Regions from separate parts of the Undibacterium sp. GrIS 1.2 genome, predicted to be linked through region 1. Evidence: predicted binding sites of a transcription regulator. Region 1 holds the regulator's gene; the other holds the start of a gene.
What was found. The regulator LexA, encoded in region 1, represses DNA repair genes until DNA is damaged. The targets are predictions, from matches to a motif close to ACTGTATNNNNATACAGT.
Positions count from the first base shown of each region.

Region 1 (6,236 bases):
TCGTAAACGGTAATAACGTCGGCTGGCTTAGTCGCGTTAATCAGCTTAACAATTGCCTGAAAAATAATCCTATGGTCATATCGGTAAAAATCATCCTCGCGGATAAAGTCGGCGATTCTATCCCACGCAGCATTATCTAATAGTAAGCCACCCAAAACAGATTGCTCGGCTTCGATGGAATGTGGTGGGACTCGAATGGAATCTAATTGCGGATCGGAAGGTGCTTTCATGGCGCGCATTATACCTTTTTATTCAATATCGAAATCAACAGAACATGCCTTAATGAAATACATAAATCTGACCATTTATTACTAAGATAACAGGCACAGCCGCTATTAAAAAATAGTAAATACCATTTATGCTGCAAGCTTTAAAATACCAAATTAATTAAATCAATACCTGACTGCCAAGACTAATTGATCGCTCAATCTTAGCGACGTAAACGTTAAAAAGCCGGGCGAACCCGGCTTTTTTAAATACTATGCGACTAAAACTTAAGCGTGCTCGCCCAAGATAGCAACGGTCACATCAACAACTACGTCTGTGTGCAAAGCAACGGCAACAGAATGATCGCCAACGATCTTCAACGGACCTTGTGGCAAACGAATCTGCGCTTTTTCAACAGCAAAACCTTGCTTGGTCAATGCTTCAGCGATGTCGAAGTTGGTTACGGAACCAAACAAACGACCATCAACACCAGACTTTTGCGAGATTTGTACAGTCAAACCAGACAATTTTTCGCCTTGAGCTTGTGCTGCAGCCAAACGTGCTGCTGCTGCTTTTTCCAACTCTGCGCGTTTTGCTTCGAATTCAGCAATCGCTGAAGTTGTAGCACGGCGAGCCATACGTTGTGGGATCAAGAAGTTACGTGCGTAACCGTCTTTAACTTTAACTACATCGCCCAGATTGCCGAGATTAACGACTTTATCAATCAGAATAACTTGCATATTTTTCTCCTAGTACCTTGTCGTCAATTACGCTGTGTGCAAATCAGTGTACGGCAGCAACGCTAAGTAGCGTGCGCGTTTGATCGCTGTGTCGACTTGACGTTGGTACAAAGCTTTAGTACCTGTCAAACGTGCTGGCATGATTTTGCCGTTTTCTTGCACGAAATCTTTCAATGTATCGACGTCTTTGTAGTCAACTTGCGCTACATGTGCGGCTGTAAAGCGGCAGAATTTTTTACGCTTGAACAATGGATTTTGTTGTGGGCGCTTATTTTTCAGTTTGCTTTTGTCAAATTTTTTACCGAATGCCATTTGTGGCTCCTAATCTAGTAAATTTGTCTCGAATTCAGTAATGTGAAATACGAGACTTTTGCTGTTACGGTTCTTGCGCGACAAAAAACCTGTGAATTGCATTACAACACCTAACTCTATTTCCATAAATCGCTTTGAAATTTCTCCTGCGGCTAGCGCATTGATTTCAAAGTCGACTACACGTTGGGCATTTGCTTGCGTTTGCTTAGAGCTATGTATCAGTACCGCAGAGGCTATCGGAATTCCGGCTGGTGTAAAACGCAGCGCCGATTTTTCTACAATGCTGGCAACGACTTTAAGCTGATTCACTGATTTATGTAGCGTCCTCTAACGTGTCAATTATGCTGCTGGCGCTTCTACGCGTTGCGTTTTAGCAGCATCTTCTTTCTGAACAGATTTCATCATTGGAGATGGCGCTGTTTCAGCTTTCTTCATTTTGACTGTGAGGTGGCGCAGAACTGCATCATTGAATTTGAATGCGGTTTCCAACTCAATCAGAGTCTCAGCATCGCACTCAATGTTCATGCAAACATAATGTGCTTTTGCCAGTTTTTGAATCATGTATGCCAATTGACGACGGCCCCAATCTTCAATACGGTGTACTTGACCACTACGTGCAACAACTGTGGCTTTGTAACGCTCGATCATTGCAGGCACTTGCTCGCTTTGATCCGGATGTACGATAAATACGATTTCATAATGACGCATATATTCTCCTTGTGGACAATTTAATAGCCCGCCTCGGCGTCAAGACGAGTGCGGGAAGAGGAAAGCCCACAACTATACTGCACTTTGATAATTTACTCAATAGTTTCAATAGCTTATTACATTTACTGCTACCAATTTATGTGCAACACACCCATTGAGAGGACTTAAAAAAATTTTGAGATGAAAAAGATTTTAGGTTTATACTGTACAAAAATACAGGCTGCATATAAACCCAGTCTCACAACTACACGATTGGAATTCGATCATGCTAAAACTCACCGCTCGCCAAGAACAGATTTTAAATTTAATTAAGGACGCGATCCAAAATACTGGATTTCCGCCAACAAGAGCAGAAATTGCAAATGAATTAGGTTTTCGCTCCACCAATGCAGCGGAAGAGCATTTGCAAGCACTAGCGCGCAAAGGAGTTATTGAAATTGCTCCGGGTACCTCACGCGGCATACGATTGCTTGATTCCATACTAAGCAATGGAAGCACCAAGGCTAGGCCTAACTATATTGCTCAATTAGCGCTACCCCATCCATCACTAATGCAACTTAGTTTGCCGCTAGTTGGCAGAGTAGCGGCAGGATCTCCCATTCTTGCGCAAGAGCATGTGGACACAACCTATCAAGTTGATCCAGCCTTATTTTCAGCTATTCCAGACTACCTGCTCAAAGTGCGTGGTATGTCTATGCGTGACGCCGGTATTTTTGATGGTGATTTGCTTGCAGTAAAAAAATCTAACGAAGCAAAAAATGGACAAATCGTGATTGCCCGTATGGGGGATGATGTTACGGTTAAACGCTATAAAAAATCAGGGAATATGATCGAGCTATTAGCAGAAAATCCTGATTATCCCAATATCAAGATTAATGAACTTGACGAAGACTTTTCACTTGAAGGTTTAGCCGTTGGGCTGGTCAGAGCCTGGACTTAAGTTATGTATTACTAGGTATTGGCAGTATCAGTAAATAAAATAAAAAATTTCATCTGTCACGTCCCAACTCAATCAATATACTCCCCACAATCTTTTTGAAAAACATGATTTTACTCAATTATTGCATGGACAATTAAAATATACTCACCCATAGTATGAACGTACTCCGATTAAATGAATAAAATTTCATGTTTATCGAGCCTACTTTCATCGTCTCGACAAAAGTTAAATTGTCGGTCAATTTAATTTACTATTTTGGTAATAATTTATAAATTAGATAACCCAGAAAATCGATTATGAAAAAAATGGCCGCTAGATAACTAGTGACCATTTTACTTTCTTCAGTTTTAATCAGAGAAAACTATCTGATGAAAACCAAATTTCAGATCAGGCTCAATGCTTTACAACACCACCAACATCGACGCCACCTTCAACTTTAGTGGCCGTAGCAGCTACTAAAACTTCTTCATCAGTCAAAGCAACTGGCTGACGCTCTAAAGCAATTTCTAACACTTTATCTATCCAACGCACTGGAATGATCTCCAGCTTATTTTTGACGTTATCAGGAATCTCAGTTAAATCTTTAGCATTCTCTTCAGGAATTAAAACCGTCTTAATTCCGCCTCGATGCGCTGCCAATAATTTCTCTTTTAGACCACCGATAGGCAATACTTCACCACGCAAGGTAATCTCACCAGTCATCGCTACATCTGCACGTACCGGTATCCCGGTAAAAACAGATACCAGAGCTGTCGTCATAGCAATACCAGCGGAAGGACCATCTTTTGGCGTTGCCCCCTCTGGAACGTGAATATGAATATCACTTTTTTCAAACACATCTGGCTTAATACCCAAGCGCTTCGCACGACTGCGAACTACAGTGCGAGCAGCTTCAATCGACTCCTTCATCACATCACCTAAAGTACCGGTACGTATCACGCCACCCTTACCAGGCATTGCAACTGCTTCAATTGTCAATAAATCGCCGCCGACTTCAGTCCACGCAAGACCAACGACTTGTCCAACCTGGTTATCTTTGACCGCCACACCAAAATCGTAACGACGAACACCCAAAAACTTATCCAGATTTTTTGATGTAATCGTTGCTTTCTTCTCACTCTTTTTAAGTAAGAGCATCTTAACGACTTTGCGACAAATTTTTGATAACTCACGCTCTAAGGAACGTACCCCTGCTTCTCTAGTGTAATAACGAATAATGTCTCGAATAGCACTTTCAGCAACACTGATTTCACCATCCTTCAAACCATTATTTTTAATTTGTTTAGGAAGTAAGTAACGCTGGGCAATGCTAGCTTTTTCGTCTTCGGTATAACCCGACAAACGAATAACCTCCATACGATCCAACAAAGCTGGCGGAATGTTGTATGAATTAGAGGTCGCTACAAACATAACATCTGATAAATCGAAATCAACTTCGATGTAATGATCAGAAAAAGTATGGTTTTGTTCAGGATCTAGCACCTCAAGCAACGCAGAAGACGGGTCGCCACGGAAATCCGCCCCCATTTTATCTACTTCATCCAGTAAAAATAATGGATTACGTACTCCTACTTTCGATAAGCTTTGCAATATCTTACCGGGCATAGAACCAATATAAGTGCGTCGATGACCGCGAATCTCTGCCTCGTCACGAACACCGCCCAACGCCATACGTACAAACTTACGATTAGTAGCACGTGCAATAGATTGACCAAGAGAGGTCTTACCTACACCTGGAGGGCCGACCAAACACAATATTGGCGCTTTCAGTTTGTCAACGCGCTGTTGTACGGCAAGATATTCCAGAATACGCTCTTTGACCTTATCTAAACCAAAATGATCATCTTCCAATACTTTTTCAGCGTTAGTTAAGTCATTGTTTACCTTAGATTTTTTCTTCCAAGGTAAATTAACGATCGTGTCTATATAGTTGCGAACAACAGTTGCCTCAGCAGACATAGGAGACATCATTTTGAGCTTTTTCAACTCATTCATCGCTTTGTTATGCGCTTCTTTCGGCATCTTTGCTGCCAGAATTTTCTTTTCTAACTCATCGATGTCAGCACCTTCATCACCTTCACCGAGTTCTTTTTGAATCGCTTTTACTTGCTCATTCAAATAGTATTCACGCTGAGATTTTTCCATCTGACGCTTAACACGGCCACGGATACGCTTTTCTACTTGCAGAATGTCAAGCTCACCCTCCAATTGACCAAGCAAATGTTCTAAACGTTTGGCAACGCTAAAAATTTCCAGAATGACTTGCTTTTGCTCTAGCTTCAAAGGCAAATGTGCAGCAATTGTATCGGCCAACCGACCCGCATCATCAATTCCTGAAAGTGATGCCAAAATTTCAGGTGGGATTTTTTTATTCAGTTTTACATATTGATCAAATTGCTGAACGATTGCACGGCGCATTGCCTCTACTTCAGAGTCATCACCCTCTTCCGGCGCAACAGGAGTGAGCTCTGCTGTGAAGTGAGACTCTGTTTCAGTAATCTTGTGAATACGTGCACGCTGTGCACCCTCGACCAGCACCTTAACAGTGCCGTCTGGCAATTTCAACATTTGTAAAATATTGGCAATGCAGCCGATTTCGTAAATATCGTCAGCAGATGGCTCATCTTTTGCTGCAGCTTTTTGTGCCGCCAACATGATGCTCTTACCCTGCTCCATTGCTGCTTCCAAAGCTTTAATGGACTTTGGACGCCCCACAAATAAAGGAATAACCATGTGTGGAAACACAACCACATCGCGCAGTGGCAACAAAGGCAATTCGGTTTGTTCAGTAATTATAGAAGTTGTCATGGCGCACCTTATTCAAAATTTCTAGTATATAGATTGGCGCACTAGGCTAAATCTCAAGCCCGTCATCCGAAAAACAATAAAAAAAGCCACTCAGAGAGAAACTCCGGGTAGCTTTTCGATTGAAGCTCAATTTTATTGTGTAATTAATTGTACTGCTTATTCCAAATATCGTGGATCAATTATGACATTCACCCACAATTTTAAAGGATTAAGATTTTATACCTGACACCTTCGGTTGCTCGTCGTAAATCAGCAAAGGTTTTGCGCCATTGGTAATAGTATTTTCATCAATAACCACTTTAGAAACATTTTGCTCGCTAGGCAAATCATACATGACATCTAGCAACGCGTGCTCAAGAATAGATCTTAAGCCTCGTGCACCTGTTTTACGTGCGATTGCTTTTTTTGCAATTGCTTGCAAAGCTGCGGGCCTGATTTCAAGCTCAGCACCCTCCATTTCAAGCAATTTAGAATATTGCTTGATCAGCGCATTCTTCGGCTCGACCAAGATTTGAATTAAT
Region 1 covers NZ_JBEONP010000029.1:51,464-57,699, reverse strand. Annotated here, with positions in the region: gene AAKU61_RS13730 (replicative DNA helicase) at 1-230, opposite strand, end outside; gene rplI (50S ribosomal protein L9) at 495-947, opposite strand; gene rpsR (30S ribosomal protein S18) at 975-1,259, opposite strand; gene priB (primosomal replication protein N) at 1,269-1,568, opposite strand; gene rpsF (30S ribosomal protein S6) at 1,599-1,967, opposite strand; gene lexA (transcriptional repressor LexA) at 2,233-2,907, shown strand; gene lon (endopeptidase La) at 3,301-5,715, opposite strand; gene clpX (ATP-dependent Clp protease ATP-binding subunit ClpX) at 5,924-6,236, opposite strand, start outside.

Region 2 (6,236 bases), on a different contig from region 1:
ATGTTTTATGGACGTGGTCCTTTTCAAAATGCTGAAGCCCGCCGGACGCTGATTTTAGCGGGTGGCGCTGCGGGGATTGCGGCGGCGTTTAATACACCGCTGGCTGGCATTATGTTTGCCATTGAAGAACTGAGTAAACGGCATGCGTTTAGTGCGAACAGCTCGACTTTGATTACCGTGATCGTCTCCGGCCTGATCTCATTATCTTTGCTGGGTAATTACACCTACTTTGGATCGACCGGAGCGGAACTTGATTGGCGCTCGGGTGTTTGGGCGATTTTGGTATGCGGAATAATCGGCGGTGGCGCTGGTGGTCTGTTCAGTCAATTATTGATATCAGTATCGTCACGATTACCGCCACGACTGGCGAATCTGCTCAGAAACCGGGCGCTGTTATTTGCCGCTGTTTGCGGTTTAATCGTTGCCCTGATTGGTATTTACACGAATGGCTTAGTGTTCGGCACAGGCTACCAATCTACCCGCTTAACGTTGGAAGACAGCGGCACATTGCCCTGGTATTTTGGGATAGCAAAATTGATTGCTACCTTGCTCTCATCCGTTTGCGGCATTAGCGGTGGCATCTTCGCGCCCTCACTCGCCGTCGGCGCAGGTATTGGCGATAACATCGCGACACTATTCCCCAATTTGGCAACCCATGGCGCGATCGTATTATTGGTGATGGCGGCCTACTTATCTGGTGTGACTCGCGCACCGGTGACCTCATTCATCATCATGATGGAAATGACGGATAGTCACCAAATGTTGGTGCCGCTGATGTCAGCATCCGTGATTGCCAGCGCAATCTCCAAATTCATCTGCCCGACGCCGCTTTATCACAAACTGGCGGAACGCTTTTTGCCGCTACCAGCACGATTTTTTAAACATGAATAAAACGTTACTGAAGCGAGTTCACTCAGGCTACGTAGTATTACTAATATAGTCAAAATAGTTTTTGGCTGACTTTGAAGACTCTTGTTTTTTTGCTCTGACAGCACAGAGCCAGAAGTAAATATATGTTTTGCCAAAGCACAACACTTAGGAATAAGCTTAGCGCAATACCCGCACAACTTACGCTAAACTACATCATCACTTTTGCCGAGTCATTGCCTTGAAGATCAGATGTATTCCTGTCACTGCCATCCTGATGTATGCCTTTGGGATGTCGCCTATATTTGCCGCGGATAATTCAGTGATGCGTTTAGCCAGTCTGGAGTGGGCGCCTTATGTAGGCTCACGTTTACATCAAGAAGGCTTGACCGCAGGCATCGTTAAAGTCGCGGCACGTCAAATCGGCATGGACGCCAAAATTAGTTATTCTCCCTGGAGTCGTACCGTTTACGCGGGATTAAATGATCCTAATTACGCGGGTTATTTCCCAGCGTTTTACTTAAAAGAGCGCGAAAAAACTTGCTACTTTTCTGGCGTGTTAGGACATAGCGTAGTGGGTTTTGCGCATCTCAAAGAGCGACCATTCCAATGGACTAAGCTCAATGATTTACGCGGTATTAAAATCGGTATTGTGCAAGATTACGCTAATGGAGAAGAGTTTGATGCCATGGTCAAACAACGGGTGCTGGATACCGATGCAGCACCCTCCGATGTCAGCAATCTGCGCAAATTGCTAGCGCATAGAGTCGATGTGATCGTGATCGATAAGTATGTCTTGCATCAGCTGCTGGCGTCGGAACCGAGTTTGCAGGCAGACAAAAACCGGATCGAATATTATCCTCATGAGTTAGCAAAATTTTCTATGCACATCTGTTTTCAGCGCAACGAGCGCGGGCTGGCAATTCAAAAAGCCTTCAATCTTGCGCTGAATAAAATCGATACACAAAAATTAGAAGACAGCTATTTCCAGCAATTGGACGCAGCTCAAAAGTAGATAATGTCGGGAATTTTTCTGCTCTGAATGTGGCTTGGCCAGAAGGCTGTTTTGCCGTTGTTTAGTACAGTCATAAGCCCATTAATCAATATACTCCCCCCAATTTTTATTGGAATTGGTCTAATGGCCAGTAATTAATTGGATAATTAATTATACTAACGGGTAGTATATTATTTTTAGAAATTTAATTCGCAAACAAAACCAATTGCTGCTCCGTCGTTGACGCTTGCTCCGCGCCGCTTAAACGCATACCCAGTCCAAGCAAGCGCACGGGTTGTTGGCCGCGTGCAAATGCGATCTCTAACAAGCTGACAAAACTACTTTCATCCAAGCTGCTGCCACGACATTCTGCGGTAGTCTGGTGAAAATCGGCAAAGCGGATTTTGACGTACAACTTATGTATGTAGTCCTCCGCTTGCACTCGTTTCATCCTCGCTACCAACATCGCAAATAAGGCAGGCAATTCTGTTTGGCAAGCGGCCAGATCGGGTAAATCCTGGGCGTAGGTTTCTTCTACGCTGACCGATTTCCGCTCGCTGTCCGGGCAGACACTACGATGATCAATGCCGCGACAAAGCTGGTACAAGTTATAGCCAAGCTTGCCAAAGTTTTGCTGCAAATCGGGTAAGGACCAGCTACGTAAATCTCGGCAATATTGCACACCCAGACCATGTAATTTGGCAGCCGTGACTTTGCCCACACCAAATAATTTGGCGACCGGTAGCTCCGCCACAAAACTATCTGCGTCTTCTGGCAAGACCACAAACTGACCGTCTGGCTTATTCCAGTCGCTGGCGATTTTGGCGAGAAATTTATTCGCCGCCACACCGGCGGAGGCTGTGATGCCCACCGTGGCTGCAATCCGCGCCCGTATCTCTTGCGCAATCAGGGTCGCACTCCCTTTGTGCTGCGTGCAATCGCTCACATCCAGATACGCTTCATCCAGTGATAAAGGTTCGACCAAGTCGGTGTAGTCACGATAAATTGCCAAAATCGCTTTAGATGCGATACGGTATTTCTCCATCGTTGGTGGCAGCACGATTAAATCAGGGCAGCGCCGTAACGCCAATGAGGTCGGCATCGCTGAGCGCACGCCAAAACGCCGCGCCTCGTAATTGCAAGTCGCCACCACACCGCGCTGATCTGCTCTGCCGCCAACGGCCAGCGGCTTATCGCGCAGATGCGGATCGTCCCGCATTTCTATTGCGGCATAAAAGCAATCACAATCGCAATGGATAATTTTTCGCTGGGCGGTGGACATGATGTTATCGAAGTGATTACTGAAGCTGTTACTGAGATTATTGCTGACAAGCGTTGAGGTATTTTAATCCATTTAAAAGAAAATACTGTATATAAAATCAGTATGTAACATCAGTATATAAAATCAGTATTTGAGTGAGCCTGCTATCAACGTACTCGCATACAAAACAGCGCCTATCTTTGCTCTAAGTCAGCGCTTTAAGTTGCTGTAATTTTAAGCATCTACCATAATTGTTTCAGCGTCCATCCTGTCCATGACAAATTCCGGTATTTGCGTCATGATGTCTGACCGGAGAGCTTTGCCGATCCTGTCTATTTCGTTCAATTAATTTAATCAATTCAAGCTGCGCTGTTAGGCTGGTTTCGCTGATGTAGCTGACCTCGCTAATTTTGCAGTGTTATTTGAGGACTCTCATGAAAAAATTACTCGCATTTTGTTTTGGTCTCAGCCTGTCTTTTGCTACGCTTGGCGTCAGCGCTGCTGCCACTTATCAACCCTATGACGAAACCGCCGATGCGCAGGCCAACATTAACAAAGCTCTGGCAACAGCGCAGGCGACAAATAAAAAAGTGCTGGTGATTTTTGGCGCTAACTGGTGCAAAGATTGTTTAGAACTGGACAAATCGATCAAAGGTCAAAATGCCGCGCTGATCGCCAGTAAATTTGTATTGGTCAAAGTGGATGTAGGTCAGTTTGATAAAAATCTGGAGATCGCAAAACAGTACGAAAATCCGATCAAAAAAGGTATTCCTGCGGCAGTAGTTTTAAAGGCTGACAACAGCCTGGTGTATGCGAGCAAAGGCGGCGAATTGTCGAATGCGCGCAAGATGAGCGACCAAGGCATTTACGATTTTTTTAATCAGGTTTCAAACTAAATCGTATTTGAATTTGTCCGGCAGCTCAAAGACAAATACGTTTTATTGGCGCCTGAAATGACAGCTTAAATGACAGCTTAGTTGGCACCTTAAATGACTGACCGCATTACTTGATTCCTTACTCAACTCACTATGCCCAATCGTCTGGACCCGTTGTCAGAATCAAGCGAGGCCGCCGCCAACGCCACCAGCACATCGTTACAAACCGGTGTACTGGTGAGCGCGAGTTCATTGCGGACTTTGCTGGAGGCAGTGGGCGATAGTTTATGGGATTGGAATTTACTCACCAACGAGGCATTTTTTTCCCGTAGTTATAAACAGATTCTGGGTTATGCCGAACACGAGCTGGGTAATCACATCAATGAGTGGATAGACCGGCTGCATCCCGATGATGCGCAAGAAGCCATGCGTGCGACCAGGTTATATCTGGAGGGTGAAATTCCTCAATACGAACACGAGCATCGCCTGCGATGCCGTGATGGTAACTGGAAGTGGTTACGCTCTCGCGGTACGCTGGTAGAACGTACCATCGATGGCCAGCCGGCACGCATGATCGGTCTGGTCAGCGATATCACCGAGAATCACCGCCTGACTGATCAGCTCAAACAAAGCCATACCTTGTTATCTAACTTTTCGCGGCAGCTGCCTGGTATGTTCTATCAATATCAGCGCTTTCCAGATGGGCGTAGTTGTTATCCTTATGTCAGTGATGCAGTCACGGCTATTTATGGCGTAACTGCGGAACAAATTCGCTATGACGCAAGCATCGTAATTGCCAAAATACATCCCGATGATCTAATGAAAGTGCGAGAGGCTGGGCATATTTCTGCCACTATGCTCACCCCCTGGCATCAAGAATATCGTGTGGTTGGCGTGGTTGAAGAAGAGCGCTGGTACGTCGGCGACGCAACGCCAGAAAAATTAAGCGATGGCAGCATACTCTGGCATGGCTACCTCAATGACATTACCGAGCGCAAACAAGCAGAGCAGCGCGCGCAAAATGCCGAGCTACAAATACGCTTAATTCTGGAGGCGGCGAATCAGGGTTTGTACGATGTGAATGTGCAAACGGGAGAAACCAAATTCAGTATTGAGTACGCCAGGATGCTGGGCTATGAGCCGGAAGAATATGCAGAATTTCAGCAGCTCTGGGGCAACTTCGCTCAGGTCGGCGTACATCCTGAAGATATCTCACAACTCAAGCAAGCCTTGCGTAACCACTTACGCGCACCAGAGCAATTTGATGCGCAAGGTAAAAGTATTCCGCTCACGGATTACCATGCCGAATTCCGGCAAAGAACGAAGTCCGGTGAGTGGAAATGGATCATGTCACGCGGCCGGGTGGTGGAGCGCGATAAGCAGGGTCACGCGTTGCGCATGCAAGGCACGCATATTGATATCACCGAGCAAAAAGTCAGCGAAGAGACTTTGCGCATCAATCAAGAATTACTGCAAGCCAGTAAAGACCGCTACAAACTGCTGGCGCGTGAGTTAGATATTTTGATCAACAACGCCCCTGTTGGCATTATGTTCGTCAGCGACGGTGTGATCATCCTCGCTAATCAGGCGCTGGCAGAACTGTGTAATTTTCCAGATGCACAAGCGATGATCGGCGTTAAAACCAGCTTCTTATATTGCGGTGAAGAGGATTATCAAGCCTTTGGCCAACGCGTCATACCGCAGTTAATCGCGGACGAACGGGTAGAGCTGGAATGGACCGTAAAAAGAATTACCGGGGAAACGTTTTTGGCACGCATAGCAGGGCGCGCCCTACCGGCAGAAAATTATGTGCGCGGTGCTGTCTGGATGCTGGAAGACATCAGCGAACGGCATCGCATTAATAAACTGAAGTCGGAATTTATCTCTGTCGTCAGTCACGAGTTGCGTACACCGCTAACATCCATCCGCGGCTCCTTGGGTTTGCTGGATGCAGGTGTGGCTGGCGTCTTGCCAGCAAAAGCGGCGCAACTGATTAAAATCGCGCATAGCAATAGTTTTCGCCTGATTGGTCTAGTCAACGACATTCTGGATATGGACAAATTGGTGTCCGGTAAAATGCGTTTTAAAGAAGAACCTGTCGATTTGCTTGCGCTCATTAACAGCGCAATAGAAGCCAATGCGGCCTATGCCTTATCGCTTAAAGTCAGCCTGCAATTTAGTACCGCTGTCAGCAGCGCATGGATCTTGGCCGACCATGACCGCCTGATGCAAATTATGG
Region 2 covers NZ_JBEONP010000038.1:35,611-41,846, reverse strand. Annotated here, with positions in the region: gene AAKU61_RS15785 (chloride channel protein) at 1-891, shown strand, start outside; gene AAKU61_RS15780 (substrate-binding periplasmic protein) at 1,109-1,882, shown strand; gene dinB (DNA polymerase IV) at 2,067-3,143, opposite strand; gene AAKU61_RS15770 (thioredoxin family protein) at 3,557-4,018, shown strand; gene AAKU61_RS15765 (PAS domain-containing protein) at 4,151-6,236, shown strand, end outside.
Region 2: the regulator LexA is predicted to act here: its motif matches at 3,228-3,245, upstream of dinB (DNA polymerase IV).